DNA from 2 places in the Nostoc sp. NZL genome. Region 1 is predicted to be linked to the other one. Evidence: predicted binding sites of a transcription regulator. Region 1 holds the regulator's gene; the other holds the start of a gene.
The links. Region 1 encodes NtcA, which controls nitrogen genes in cyanobacteria. Its sites were predicted from a motif close to TNTGTANNNNNNNNTACANA; they were not measured.
Positions count from the first base shown of each region.

Region 2: a site for NtcA is predicted at 3,945-3,964, ahead of F8R90_RS14070 (Glu/Leu/Phe/Val family dehydrogenase). Genes of this name have one in related genera too.

Region 1 is NZ_WBKL01000022.1:40,314-49,136, forward strand. Features, by position in the region: gene F8R90_RS02410 (GAF domain-containing sensor histidine kinase) at 1-2,228, shown strand, start outside; gene F8R90_RS02415 (DUF3146 family protein) at 2,647-2,910, shown strand; gene F8R90_RS02420 (pre-16S rRNA-processing nuclease YqgF) at 2,981-3,433, opposite strand; gene F8R90_RS02425 (DUF3084 domain-containing protein) at 3,591-5,081, opposite strand; gene ntcA (global nitrogen regulator NtcA) at 5,251-5,922, opposite strand; gene fabI (enoyl-ACP reductase FabI) at 6,301-7,077, shown strand; gene hisB (imidazoleglycerol-phosphate dehydratase HisB) at 7,152-7,793, shown strand; gene F8R90_RS02445 (ABC transporter ATP-binding protein) at 7,937-8,823, shown strand, end outside.
Region 2 is NZ_WBKL01000099.1:357-6,551, forward strand. Features, by position in the region: partial or broken gene F8R90_RS14050 (photosystem II D2 protein (photosystem q(a) protein)) at 1-65, opposite strand, end outside; gene F8R90_RS14055 (photosystem I assembly protein Ycf4) at 973-1,542, shown strand; gene F8R90_RS14060 (peptidylprolyl isomerase) at 1,703-2,503, shown strand; gene F8R90_RS14065 (beta-ketoacyl-ACP synthase) at 2,689-3,831, shown strand; gene F8R90_RS14070 (Glu/Leu/Phe/Val family dehydrogenase) at 4,048-5,337, shown strand; gene F8R90_RS14075 (SH3 domain-containing protein) at 5,613-6,195, shown strand, end outside.

The sequences.
Region 1 (8,823 bases):
GCTGGACTCCTTTAGTTGGTGTTGAGCCTGCGATCGCTGATACTTATTTACAACAGACGCAAGGCGGACGTTACGTTAACAATCAAACATTTACAGTCAATGACATTTATCAAGCCGGATTAACAAACTGCCATATAACCCTGTTAGAGCAATTCCAGGCAAAAGCCTTTGCAACTGCCCCCATTCTCCAAGGAGATAAACTTTGGGGAGTCATTGCTGCCTACCAAAATGCCTCACCCAGACAGTGGCAATCTTATGAAGTCGAATCGCTGACCAAAATCGGCACACAAATTGGTGTGGCACTGCGACACTATAAGTTACTAGCACACGCTCAGTACCAAGCAGAGCAACAAAAGACACTGACTAGCGTGATTACTCGAATTCGAGAGTCTTTAGATTTAGATACAATCTTCCAGACTACTGTCACCGAGGCACGGCAAATGCTGCAAGCCGATAGAGTAGCAGTCTTTCGTTTTGACCCTCAAAAAGATTGGGAAGGAGAATTTATTTCTGAGGATGTTGTACCTGAATGTAACTCGGTTATAGCAGAAAAAGTTTATGACTATTGTTTCGGTGAAAACTTTGCACCCCTTTACGCACAAGGTCGAGTAAATACGATCGCGGACATTTATCAAGGAAAGTTTCCAGGTTGCTACGTCCAAATCCTAGAAAAATTTCAAGTGCGTGCAAATATGATCGCACCTCTATTGAAAAAAGGTGAACTTTGGGGATTGCTGTGTATTCACCAATGCAACACTCCTCGTTACTGGCAACCCTCTGAAATTGAATTTGCCAGTCAAATAGCCGAGCAATTGGGAGTCGCATTAAAACAGGATTCTTATTTAAAGCAAGTTCAAATGCAGGTTATCCAGTTAGCAGAAGCTACTGAACGGGAGAAAGCAATGGAACGGCAAGAATTACTGGCTGCAACCATAGATAAAATCCGCCAGTCACTCGATATTAAAACTATTTTTAAAACTACTACTCAAGCTGTGCGAGAGTTGCTCGAAGTCGAGCGAGTTGCAATCTACCGCTTCAACACAGATTGGAGCGGTAAATTTGTAGCAGATTCTTTTAAAGATGGTTGGATACCTGTTGCACAAGCTCAACCAATAATTATAGAAACCTTTGAGGACACAGACGACGATAACGAACTTCCGCGTAACGAAACCTTTGTTCCCATTCGGGAAGGTGAAAAATTATGGGGATTATTAGTTGCTTATCAGAATTCGCAACCGCGTTATTGGAAAGAGGAAGAAATTAATTTGCTGGCTCAAGTAGGGGTACAATTGGGGATTGCGATTCAGCAAGCAGAATTACTCGAACAAACTAAACGTCAAACCTCAGAACTTACTCAAGCTCTCCAAGAATTAAAACAAACTCAAACCCGGTTAATTCAGGGTGAAAAAATGGCAGGCTTAGGACAATTACTTGCTGGAGTCGCGCATGAAATCAACAATCCTGTAAGTTTTATTTTTGGTAATCTGATCCATTTAAATGAATATACTCAGGAACTGCTAAATGTAGTGAAGCTTTACCGACAAAACTCCTCACTATCGCCAACTGTCCAAGAGCAAATTAACAAGACTGATTTGGACTTTCTCATCGAAGATTTGCCCAAAACTCTTGAGTCAATGAAAGTAGGAACAGAGCGTATTTGTGAAATTGTGCTATCACTACGAAACTTTTCTCGTACAGATGAGGCTGAATTAAAACCAGTAGATATTAATGAAGGCTTGGATAGTACTTTGCTGATTTTAGGGCATCGGCTCAAAAACAATAATGAACGCCCAGCTATTGAGATTGTGAAAGAATATGGTACTTTCCCTTTGCTCGAATGCTATCCCTCGCAATTAAATCAAGTGTTTATGAATCTTTTGAGTAATAGTATTGATGCATTAGAGGAAAAGTTTAAAACTATACAGCAAAGGTATTTGAAGCTATCCCAAACGTGTCCAAGAATACCCTTAACTATCTGGATTAGTACGCAAGCCATTAATAACCAGATTGTAATTAGAATAGCTGATAATGGTCTTGGGATTCCAGAAGAAGTGCGATCGCACATGTTTGACCCCTTCTTCACTACCAAAGCACCAAGTAAAGGTACGGGTTTAGGATTGTCTATCAGCTATCAAATAGTAGTTGAAAAACATCATGGTCAAATTAAATGTTCCTCTAAACCAGGAGAAGGAACAGAGTTTGTGATTGAAATTCCTAGCAGTAATTAGAGGCGGCTGATTTTCGATAATTCTAATAATACATTTCACAAAATATCTGGTACAGATACACTTGTAAGTTTAACCAAAATTACTCGCAGGATAGCTTGCTGACCCAAACTTTTTGGCATTAAGTCCGCGTAGATTATAGCTCAATAGGCTTGGGTCAGTAATTTTTGATTATAGAAAATCCCTCCAACCCATGCCAGACGATCTAAAAAGGAGGGTTAGGGAGGATCTCATCAAATCTTAACTGAACTGCCTTGGTTTATAGCCGCGACTTCAGTATCCTGATGTCGTTTTGCTCATTAACACAACCTAGTCAATTACAAATACCCACTTTGTCAGTTTGTCTAATTAAGCTATGTTTGGTAAATAAAATAAGTAGCCTACATGATCGGCTGTTATTCCACACTTGACATAAAGCATTGTGAGTGCAAAACGTCTGCCAGAAACCATTGCCCATGTCAGAATTACTCGCCAATCCTGGCAACACGGCTTCCTTGAAGGCGAAGTGAGTGCAGGTGAGTTTGAGTGGCATTTCCAGTGGCATTTTCGCCGGGGAGAACTTGCCGTCAAGCCTTCCCAAGGCCGCGCCTTAATCAAAGAACCCCTAGGTCGATTCTTGGAGCAACAAGATTATCAATTAGAGCCTGGAGGAGATTATGCTTTTACTATTCGGGCAGAACTTTAAAAGTTAGGATTTAGGAATTTAATTTTGGATTTTAGATTTTAGATTTTTTCTTCAATCCAAAATCCAAAATCTAAAATTGGTTGACTGCTGATTCAGTGAGGCGATTTAAATATCTTTCGATTAAGAGGATGGCAACAATGTCATCTATCGGTCTTGGTGGCTGTCGCAGACCCTGTGGCAATAGCTTTATTAGCCCCTTGGGCGGGAACATTTGCCAATAGCGATCGCGTGCTTCTAGGGTTGTGTAGCGCTCATCCACTAAAATAATACTCAGAGGTTCTGTCAATTCCTGATATAATTTTTGTCTCCACTGCTTGGCTGTAGTTTGGTCGCCCATCACCATCAAGGAAATCGGAAACTTTTGACGCAGTGTCTCAATGGTAGCGATCGCCTCTTTTGCTAGCACGACCTGATGATAATACAGTTGCCGATCCAGTCCCATCACCGCTAAACCACACTTATCTCGACCTGGATCAAACCCCAAGATGACTGGTTGCGTTGGTGAAAATTCACGGAAATTCATAATAAATTCAAAATTAAAAATTAAGAATTAGAAATTTACCCTTACAGGGATCTTGCTACGCGTAGCGTCTCGTAGAGAATAAATACAATCACAGCAACTATTTTGCCTGCTGTTCAATATGTTTAAATCTTACTAATAACAGTGTGCAAATAATTTTTTAAGTACTAAAAATAATTTGTCCGTTGACTATTGCCACTAATTTTACTCTCAAGGGCCCAGCTGTATAAGTGTCCTCTGCTGCGATCGCTTTGATCTCCAAGGGTTGATTATACTGTCTTAATTGATTGACAAAGCGTAAAAAAGTCCCGTCTACTTGGACATTTTCGACAATTCCGGCGTTACGGGCCCGAAATTGGGAAGCAGAAATCAGTATTTCCAACCGCTGCTGTAACTGATAGGATGTCATGGTTTTGGAATCGGTAGTAGTTGTGGCCAGCACCGCGCCTCCCGAAAAAACCAATTGATTCCGGGCTGTATCGGCAAAAAATTCTATCTGCTTTTCTCCTCTGACATAATTACCAGCGGAAAAAATTCGCACCACGTATTCTTGACCATCCTCAATCTGCTTGCTCAATTTCTCAACCCTCTCCTGGGTGAAGCGTATTAGCTCTGCATTTGCAGGATTTGCGCCGGGTTCACTTAATTCCAGGTTGGCATTGCGATTGGCTTCTTGTAAAAGTTGTACCACTGCCTGACGGGCAGCATTCGGTTGGGTCACACGAACTACACCAGCAGACAGAACTTGACCGCGAACTAAAGCTAGCTTACCCAGACGCAAGTCGCGGTAGGACTGATAATATTTTTCTAACCTTGCAACTTCCAGTTCTAGTTGCTCCTGTTGTCCTTCCAATTCTTTGAGGCGAGATTCCCGTTTGGCAATTACTTGCTCTCGCGCTGCAACTTCTAGATTACGCTTTTGAATTAGTTGATCCAGTTGGGCGATTTTTCGATCGCGCTGTTCTACAGCTTCTTGGCGGTTAGCGAGTTCGCGATCGCGTTTTTCAATAGCTGCTTTGGCTTCATCAATAGCTTTTTTAGCTTCAGCGTAAAGCCTTTGACGTTCTGTCTTCAGTAGTTCAACTGCTGCCTGTAGCTCCTTTCTCTGATTGTAAACGCTTTGCAATTCAGCTATAGCTTTTTGGTACTGAGTTACAACTTGTTCTAGCTGACCTTGAGTGCGTTGGAGTTGAGTTTGAGTTTGGGCTTGTTGACTAATGGTACGGTTCAATTGAGCTTGTGTTTGGCGTTGTTTGGCATTTGCCGCCTGCAAAGATTGATTGATTACCTGCAATTCTTGTTGTGCTTTTGCTTGGGCAATTCTTGCTTGATTTAGCTCACTCTCTACCTGACTTTTCTGAGCTTCTGCGGTTTTTAGCTGTTCCCGCTTCTGCCTGAGGTCTGTTTGAATATCTTCCAATTCAAAGACTCCCTTTCGCAAGCCTTCGTCGGCAGCGAATAAAATTCCTAAGGTTGATGCTGAAATCAAACCGCCCGTAAAAATAGTTACCAGTACAGCAGTATTTTTCGGACGAAGGTTAAAAAGTGAGAGGCGGGCTTTGCCAACTCGTGTGCCGATGCGATCGCCCACGGTTGCAATTACGCCTCCCAGAATTAAAATTGCTGCGATGAGGATGTATCCGGTGGTCATCTTTAGCTACCGAAATCCTTCCAGATACAGCCTACTACTTTTAACCATTGTCTGGAAAGAAGTGGAAATTGGCAATAGCTGAAATTACTCAATTTTTAGATTTACCTCTAGCTATTAGTGTCATTTTTCAAAATAGAACACGCGCCGATTCCCCTTTCTCCAATTGCATTTATGTGAATTGCCTACTTAAGGTAACAGGTTTATGCACAGTAATCTTCTTTTTGTGGATAGAAATCATCTTTTTTTCACGCAAATCCCCTAGTAGCCTAGTAACAGTAACACGAGTCGAACCAATTGCCTCTGCGATCGCTTGATGAGATAACTTCAGATCAATTGTGATCCCATCTGCACAAGGAACGCCAAAATCCCGACAAAGAATTAGCAAAAAACTCACCAACCGAGAACCCATATCTCGGTGAGCGAGAGTTTCAATCATCATCTCCGTTTGTAAAATGCGGGAAGACAGACCTCGCAGCATTAACATTGATAATTCTGGATTTTCCTTGAGTGCTTGCTCCACTTGTTCAATTGGTGCTGACAGTAATTCCACAGGGGTAAATGCAACCGCATGGTAAAACCTATCCGACTTATTTCCCGTCAGCAATGACAAAACACCAAAAACACTATTTTCCCGTAGCAACGCTACCGTTATTTCCTCTCCTGCCTCGTACACCCTGGAAAGTTTAACAGCACCTTTCAAAAGAAAATAAACTCGTTCGGCAGGATCGCCAGGAAAAAAGATCGTTTTATTGCGTTCAAACGTTTCCACAACTGGCGGAAACGCCCCGGTCGCCATCTGACGAAATACATTTGCTAGGGCTTTATCTTGTGTCACGATCATCTCCCTTCCCCTACCCAATGCCGGAAAAACAAAAACTGATTACCTAAGAATACACCCGAAAAATGAATATAGCACCGTCAACCTTTTTGTACTTTCCTATACTCAAACTAATCTCTTCATAACTCTTTGTTTATAATGATACATAATTGTTGATCCTTTCAGCTACTAATTGTTGATAAGTACTTCCAATAGCTGTATTCAAAAGGTTTTTTGAAGAACAAATAAAGTTATTTTGAGAATATCTTTAGAAAAAATCAAGATTTTTGTCACAGCAAACACTCTTACCAATATTCATTTTTGCAAATCCTGTGTAAAACAAAGACAAACTAGCCTCAGATTCTAGTATGCTCCTAATGATCGATCGCATTAACAATTTCTATGCTGAATCTGACTGGAAAAAATGCTCTTGTTACAGGTATTGCCAATAACCGCTCGATCGCCTGGGGCATCGCCCAACAGCTCCATAAAGCCGGAGCAAACCTGGGTATTACCTACCTGCCGGATGAACGCGGCAAAATGGAGAAAAAAGTTGCGGAGTTGGTAGAACCCCTCAACCCCAGCTTATTTCTTCCCTGTAATGTCCAAAATGATGAACAGATTCAATCTACCTTTGAAACAATCCGCAATCAGTGGGGAAAGCTAGACATCCTCATCCATTGTCTTGCCTTTGCTAGCAAAGACGATTTGAGTGGAGATTTTAGCCAAACCTCTCGTTCTGGCTTCAACACCGCCTTAGAAATTAGTACCTACTCGCTGGTGCAGTTAAGTGGTGCAGCTAAACCTTTGATGACAGAGGGAGGTAGTATCGTCACCCTCACATATTTAGGTGGTGTTAGAGCAATCCCCAACTATAACGTTATGGGAGTTGCCAAGGCGGGGTTAGAAATGAGTGTACGTTACCTAGCCGCCGAACTAGGGCCGCAAAATATCCGCGTGAATGCCATCTCCGCAGGTCCCATCCGCACTTTGGCATCTTCAGCAGTCGGCGGGATTTTGGATATGATTCATCATGTAGAAGAAGTAGCTCCCCTACGACGTACCGTCACTCAGCTAGAAGTGGGCAACACTGCCGCTTTCTTGTGTAGTGATTTGTCCAGCGGTATTACCGGACAAGTGCTGTATGTAGATGCAGGATATGAAATTATGGGAATGTGACGCGATAAAGTTAGTAGTTAGGAGTTAAAAATTTATAACTCATAACTCCTAACTTCTAACTCTTTCCACTCCCCATGCAAACAACCAATCGTCAAGTTAATTCAAGCTACGATCAGTCAACTAAAACCCCTCGGATTGCCACTGTCCACCGCACCACTGGTGAAACTGATGTGCAAGTTACCATTAATCTGGATGGTAGAGGAATTTGCACGGCAGCAACTGGCATTCCGTTTTTGGATCATATGTTGCATCAAATTGCCTCCCACGGACTGATTGATATAGATGTCCAAGCCAAGGGAGACTTGGAAATTGATGACCATCACACTAACGAAGATGTAGGCATTACCTTGGGCCAAGCTTTCAACCAAGCACTAGGAGACAGAAAAGGCATTGTCCGCTTTGGTAATTTCCTAGCACCACTGGATGAAGCCTTAGTTCAAGTAGCGCTAGACTTTTCCGGACGTCCTCACCTCAGCTACGGCTTGCAAATTCCTACCCAGCGGGTAGGAACCTATGACACGCAACTCGTGCGCGAATTTTTTGTGGCTTTGGTGAACCATAGCCAAATGACACTGCACATTCGGCAACTGGATGGCATTAATTCCCATCACATTATTGAAGCAACATTTAAGGCGTTTGCGAGGGCAACGCGGCTGGCGGTTGAAATCGACCCCCGTCGTGCTGGCTTGATTCCCAGTTCTAAAGGCGTTTTGTAAAGCTAGCCAGAATTACTTGCCAGGGCTGATATTTTTAATGTTAATTCAGCTACTCTGTTTGCGATAATTGACACACAGGTTAGTGATGGTTATTATCAGCCTACTGGGTAACTTGTAATTAATACCAAGCTGGTAATTCCGAGATGAAGTCTGTTGCAGATGACCCTGATTCTCAACTTAATACCACAGATACTCCGCCAGTAGTCCTGACTTCTGAGTTGCGAAAAGTCTACCGCACTGGTTTTTGGCTAAATCAAAAAGTCGTATCTCTCAAAAACTGTTCTCTAACAGTTTATAAAGGCGAAACCTTTGGGTTGCTGGGGCCAAATGGAGCTGGGAAAACTACCCTTTTAAAATTGTTGCTAGGAATTATTCGTCCTAGCTCTGGACGAGGATTATTATTGGGTGAGCCACTGGGCGATCGCACTATCAAGCAACATATCGGATATCTGCCGGAAAATCCCTATTTGTATGACTATCTCACTGGCTGGGAATTTTTGCAGCTAGCCGCTGGGCTATTCCAAATTCCCCAAAGTATCCAACGCCAACGCATTCCCCAACTGCTGGAATTAGTGGGTTTATCCCAAGCCGATGCCCGCAAAAAGCTGCTGCGTCGCTACTCTAAAGGAATGCTACAGCGTGTTGGCATGGCACAGGCGCTAATTAACGAGCCAGATTTGGTTTTTCTCGATGAACCGATGTCTGGTCTTGATCCGGTAGGACGCTACCAGATGCGGGAAATTATCTTGGCGCTAAAAGCCGCTGGGAAGACGATTTTTTTCAACAGCCACGTTCTTAGTGAAGTAGAACAGATTTGCGATCGCATTGCCATCCTCGCTCAAGGTGAATTAATTTGCTCTGGTTCCCTCAATGAACTCTTAGGTAAAAACAACACATATCACGTAAAAGGTCAAGGTGGTGACTGGGAAATTCTGAAAAAATGGATACCCACTCTCAGATTTGAACCTGATGGTTCATGGCAAGGTACATTACAAGACGATTACTATGATTTTCTCGCCAGTCTTCGTCT
Region 2 (6,195 bases), on a different contig from region 1:
TTGAGCCAGTCGTCTAGAACGTCAAACCACCCTCTACTGGGGGCGCGTCCAACTGCGATGGTCATCGGACTAAAATCCTCTTTTTTTACTAAAATTGCAACGTTTCTAAGGCAGGGCGGAGAGCCAGTGTAACCGACTGCCGTGAGGAATTAACGTTTTTTTTTGACAATCTCAACAGCGTGAAAGCAACTGAGATTCTGAGAGCTTGCTGATTAATTAAATCAGCATTTCTCTTTCTTTATGCCATTACACGTACCATCGGCTAGTAATCTAGCTTGTGGTAACTTAATGATTCTTAACTTATCACACTAGTCAGGGTTTTTGCCTGATACACAGAAGCAAATCAGGTATGAAACACGAACCTTATAAATAATATGAATATCAGAAATTTTACAATTTGACACAACTTTTCTCAGAAATCTAACAAAATTTAGTCAAGATGGACGTAGGTGGGTAACTCATTCCCAAGATGTGAAAAACAGGCAGGGGAAGGGGAGCAGAGTGAAAAGGGAGAAAGAATTTTTGTCAGCGATTGAGTAAAGAAATTATATAACGTGCTCTAGCAAATTATATGGGTAGCAAGAACTAGGGAGAAGCGCAGTTGAGTTTTTGTCAACAATGTTTGGTAAAATGTGGATGGTTACTTCACCGCCACGGTCGTTGATACACCTCTAGAAAAACTATGTGAAACGTTAGACAACGGGAAAGGAAGTTGGCAAATCTTGACTAATACAAATAGCCTAAGTGGTTTGTCCCATAGTGCAAGCAAGCCATCATCATCCGGGACAGTAAAATTTGTAGGGTACAGGGTAAAAATTTATCGTCTGCGGTAAAGTATCCCGTGGACTTAAAATATAGCTCTCAATGCCTCCTAAGCAATCGCCGGATTGGCACAGAGAGCCACCACTTTATGCAAGAGCATTCAGTGTGCGAGTATGTCACAGCGAGTATCTCACGGGCAATGGTAGTTCAATGACGGCATCAACAACGATTAACAAAGGCGATCGCCTCCTGCATCAAAATGTTCTCGGTTCTCGTCGGTTCAGTAACTACTGGTGGGCAACTATCGTTACGCTGGGAGCAAGCGGCTTTTTATTAGCTGGGATATCCAGTTATTTAAAAGTTAATTTACTCATAGTTTCTGATCCAACTCAACTGGTATTCATCCCCCAAGGATTGGTGATGGGGTTATATGGCACTGCTGGCTTGCTATTAGCCACATACCTGTGGCTAGTAATCTTATTGGATGTAGGTGGCGGTTACAACGAATTTAATCAGGAGACTGGCACAATCAAAATATTCCGTTGGGGATTTCCTGGCAAAAACCGCCGAATTGAGATTGATAGCCGCATAGAAGATGTGCAATCTGTGCGAATAGCAGTCAAAGAAGGTCTTAATCCCATTCGTGCACTCTATCTACGCATTAAGGGTCGGCGAGATATACCCTTAACACGGGTTGGACAACCGTTATCTTTAACAGAGTTGGAAACAGAAGGCGCAAAATTAGCCCGCTTTTTGGGAGTGTCATTAGAAGGACTTTAATTTGGTATGGGGCATTGGGCATTGGGAATGGGGGATGAAGAAAAATAAATAATGTTTTGTTTGCTCCCTCATGAACCGCTACCTCCTCATCTTTCCCCACTTTCCACTCCCCAATGCCCCTCAAAACGATAAGATACTCTGGTTAAATCAGTAACTGGCAATGCGGTTAAAAATTTCACAATTTTTGCTTTCTCTTGTGATCATCAGTGCCTTGATGTTGGGAGGATGTTCAACACAGCAAGTCGCTTCTAATACTTCTTCTCCAACCTCGACAGCTACCTCGACCACAAGCGAGGCTGGTACTAAGACAACTACTGAAGCAACATCTGTATCTCAAACTAGTAGTGAGAGTATTCCTGGAATAACAGATTTACCAAGGCTCGAAGGTAAGGCTACTGTGGTGCTCACGGTTAAAGGCTCACCGATTACTATCGAAGTAGACGGTACTGATGCCCCCATAACAGCTGGCAACTTCGTAGATTTAGTGCAAAAGGGTGTGTACGATGGTTTAGCTTTCCATCGAGTTGTGCGCGACCCCCAACCGTTTGTAGTTCAAGGGGGCGATCCCCAAAGCAAAGACCCGAAAGTTCCAGCAGATAGACTGGGAACCGGTAGCTATATTGACCCAAAAACGGGAAATGCTCGCTACATACCTTTAGAAGTTAAGGCTAAAGGTTCAGATACTCCGACTTACAATAAACCATTTGATGCTACTTCTCAACCTGTCGTATTGCCCCATAAGCAGGGTGCAGTAGCGATGGCGCGATCGCAATCACCAGACTCCGCTTCTGCCCAGTTTTACTTTGCTTTAGCGGATCTAGCCTTCTTGGATGGTAACTACGCCGTGTTTGGCAATGTCACTCAAGGTCTTGATGTAGTGAACAAAATTCAGCAAGGCGATCGCATTGACTCTGCTAAAGTTACCCAAGGTGCTGAAAATCTGAAAACACCAGGGCAGTAGACGAGCAGAGGGAGAATAACTACTCTGACAATTCAGTCCATGTGGAAAAGTCCACGAAAAACCTAACCCCCTTCCCGACGGGGAAAGGGAGAAAATTCAAAGTCTCTCTCCTTTTAGGAGAGAGATTTAGAGAGAGGTTTTACAGATACCGTGAAAAGTCAGAACAATTATTAACTCCTAAATTAGTGAAGGTTTGTGTTACTGGTATTGGTCTAGTTTCTGCCTTGGGTGGAAGCTTAGAGGATAGCTGGCAAAATTTACTAGCAGGTAAATCTGGAATTAGTTTGCATCAACCATTTCCAGAACTGAAACCACTTCCTCTAGGCTTAATTGGTGAACAACCATCTGAATTGACATTGTTAACTCAGATGGTTGTTGCTTCTGCTTTGCAAGATTCTGGGTTAGTCTCACCTTTAGCTGATTGTGCTGTAGTCATTGGATCGAGTCGCTCTTATCAAGCGTCTTGGGAAATTCTGGCGCGGCAAATGTATGAAGAAGCGACGAATTTGCCCGTGTCCTCTTTTGGAAATTGGCTAGATACATTACCTCACATGAATGCGATCGCAGCTGCAAGACAAATCGGTGCATCAGGTATAGTTTTGGCACCGATGGCTGCTTGTGCAACTGGAATTTGGGCGATCGCCCAAGCAGCTTTGCTTATACAAACTGGGCAATGTCAACAGGCGATCGCTGGCGCAGTAGAAGCACCAATTACACCCCTAACTTTGTCTGGGTTTCAGCAGATGGGTGCTTTGGCAAAAACTGGGGCTTATCCCTTTGATTTGCACCGGGAAGGCTTAGTGTTGGGCGAAGGCGCAGCTGTGTTTGTCTTAGAATCAGCAGAGTTGGCAAAGCAGCGTCAAGCAAAAGTGTATGGTGAAATTCTCGGTTTTGGCTTAACTAACGACGCATATCATAGTAATTCACCAGAACCAGAGGGGAAAAGTGCGATCGCTGCCATCAAACAATGTCTAGAACGTAGTTGCCTGACACCAGCCGATATTGATTATATTCATGCTCATGGCACAGCTACCCAGCTAAATGACCAGATGGAGAGCATGGTCATCCAGCATTTGTTTCCCCAAGGCGTGGCAGTTAGTTCTACAAAAGGAAGCTCAGGTCATACACTAGGAGCATCTGGAGCCTTAGGCGTGGCTTTTTCTCTCATGGCATTAAAGCATCAAATAATACCACCTTGTGTAGGATTGCAGCAGCCAGAATTTGATTTGGAAATCGTTAAGGCAGCACGTCTCAGTAAAATTAGGCAAGTGCTATGTTTGAGTTTTGGCTTTGGGGGGCAGAATGCAGCGATCGCGTTAGCAGGGTAGAAACTTGTGAGTTTAACTATCTCACCGACATCATATATAAGTTTTAATTAAGCATTTGCTCCTGATGTAGAAACATCCTGTTTTTGCCTCTATAGCAGGATATAAAACATAAAACTGTAACAAAAACTACAAAACTCCTATTTTCTCAAAAAAAAGGATAAGCTAGTTACAGATCATATCCGGTTCGTAAAGATACCGTGATTAGGAGAAAATCTTATGATTTCAAAATCGCTGTTGCTGCCAGAACCTGCTTCTCCAGCGCATATATGCCCATTTGACCAAGCCTGTAGCTACTTAGAAGCGGCAGCTAAAGAATTAAATTTAAATCAGGGTGTGCTGGAAATTCTTAGCCACCCGCGTAAGGTTGTCACGGTTTCCATTCCCGTGAAATTAGATGATGGAGAAATACGGGTTCTTGCTGGACATCGCGTGCAGCACTCTGATGTTTTAGGTCCCTACAAAGGCGGAATTCGTTACCATCCGGCTGTGACACTACGCGAAGTATCCGCTCTAGCAATGCTGATGACCTGGAAATGTGCTTTGTTAGGTATTCCTTACGGTGGTGGGAAAGGTGGTATTCCCATAGATCCAAAACGCTACAGTGTTGGCGAATTAGAGCGAATCACCCGCCGTTATATCAGCGAGTTGATTAAAGATATTGGGCCTGCCGTAGATATTCCTGCCCCAGATATGGGTACTTCTGCCCGTGAGATGGCTTGGATGATGGACACTTACTCTGTGAATGTCGGTCATGCGGTACCAGGGGTTGTAACTGGGAAACCACTTTCTATTGGTGGTTCCCTGGGAAGGGAAATGGCAACCGGACGTGGCGTGATGATTATTGTCCGTGAGGCGCTGGCACAGCAAGGTAAATCTTTGGCAGGAGTGCGAGTAGCGATTCAGGGTTTCGGTAACGTTGGTAGTGCCGCAGCAGAATTACTACATCAAGCAGGCGCAAAAATTATCGCTGTTTCAACAGGTGCTGGGGGAGTATTTTCCGAAGTCGGTCTTGATATTCCCAAGTTGAAAGTCTACGCTGCTGAAAATCGCAAGAGTATTATGGGCTTCCCCCAATCTGTACCAATTAGCAATGCAGATTTATTAACTTTATCCTGCGATGTCTTAATACCAGCCGCTTTGGAAAACCAAATCACTGAAGAAAATGTGAATCAGGTGCAGGCGCAAATTGTAGCAGAAGCGGCTAACGGCCCGGTTACTCTTGAGGCTAACTTAGTGTTAGAGGCGCGGGGCGTGACAGTGCTACCGGACATCTTGGCGAATGCTGGGGGCGTGGTAGTCAGTTATTTGGAGTGGGTGCAGGGTCTTTCCTACGTATTTTGGGATGAGGAGCGCGTTAACCGCGAAATGGAGCATTTGATGGTACAAGCTTACCATCGAGTAATTCAGCAGTCGGAGGTGCGCCAAATTCCTCTGCGATTAGCAGCTTACACTTTAGGGGTGGGTAGAGTGGCGCAGGCGCTGACTGACAGAGGCCTTTATCCTTAAGATTTAGGCATACACAGCAGTTTTTAATTGAATAGACCACAGATGTAGGGGCACAATATATTGTTGTGCCCTTATATCTTATGAATAGCCAGTGTTTCTGTTAAGCGATCGCTAAAAAATAACTAGTACTAAACGTCTTCGATATCACAATAATAAGCTTAGTATATATAGCAAGCAAACTCAAAAAAAGGCGTTATTAATTCTTCAAGCAACTTTTTGACTATTCACGCGTTTTTTTGCAACACAACTTTCTTCACCAACGTCATTTATTAGAAATGCGACTTATACCGATTACCTGTGAGGTTGCTCCAGAACTTGGGGCTTTAGTTCCAAGTTTAACTAAGGTTGATTTTGTGCAGTCTCCCAAAGAATTGGTATTAGTAATTATTATTTTTAGACTGAGAAGTTTGGTTATGATCACGTTTTTTGACTGGCGAAAACCTTTAGCGATAACTGCAACGCTTTCGTTGACACTGACGGCATATCCTGCTGGTTCTAATATTCCTACATCACTCCAGCATTCAAGTAAATACCAACTTGTACAGGCCCCAGATAACTGCCGTCGAGTTGAGACTAATGGTGATAATCTCAATATCCGGTCTAGTCCAGATGGTGCAATTATTGGAACATTGCGTAATTACTCACTTGTAATTATTGAAAATACCAATTATTCAAATAGTTGGGTACCTATATCATCGCCGCAGTCTGGCTATGTATCTGCCGCTTATCTCAAGCCATGTGGGCAGCCAATACCTCCTTCACAAACAACTTCTCAAACAGATAATTGTCGCAAAATTTTTGTGGGAGGAGTTCTACGTGTAAGGCAAGCACCCTCTATTAACAGTCCTATTCTTGGAG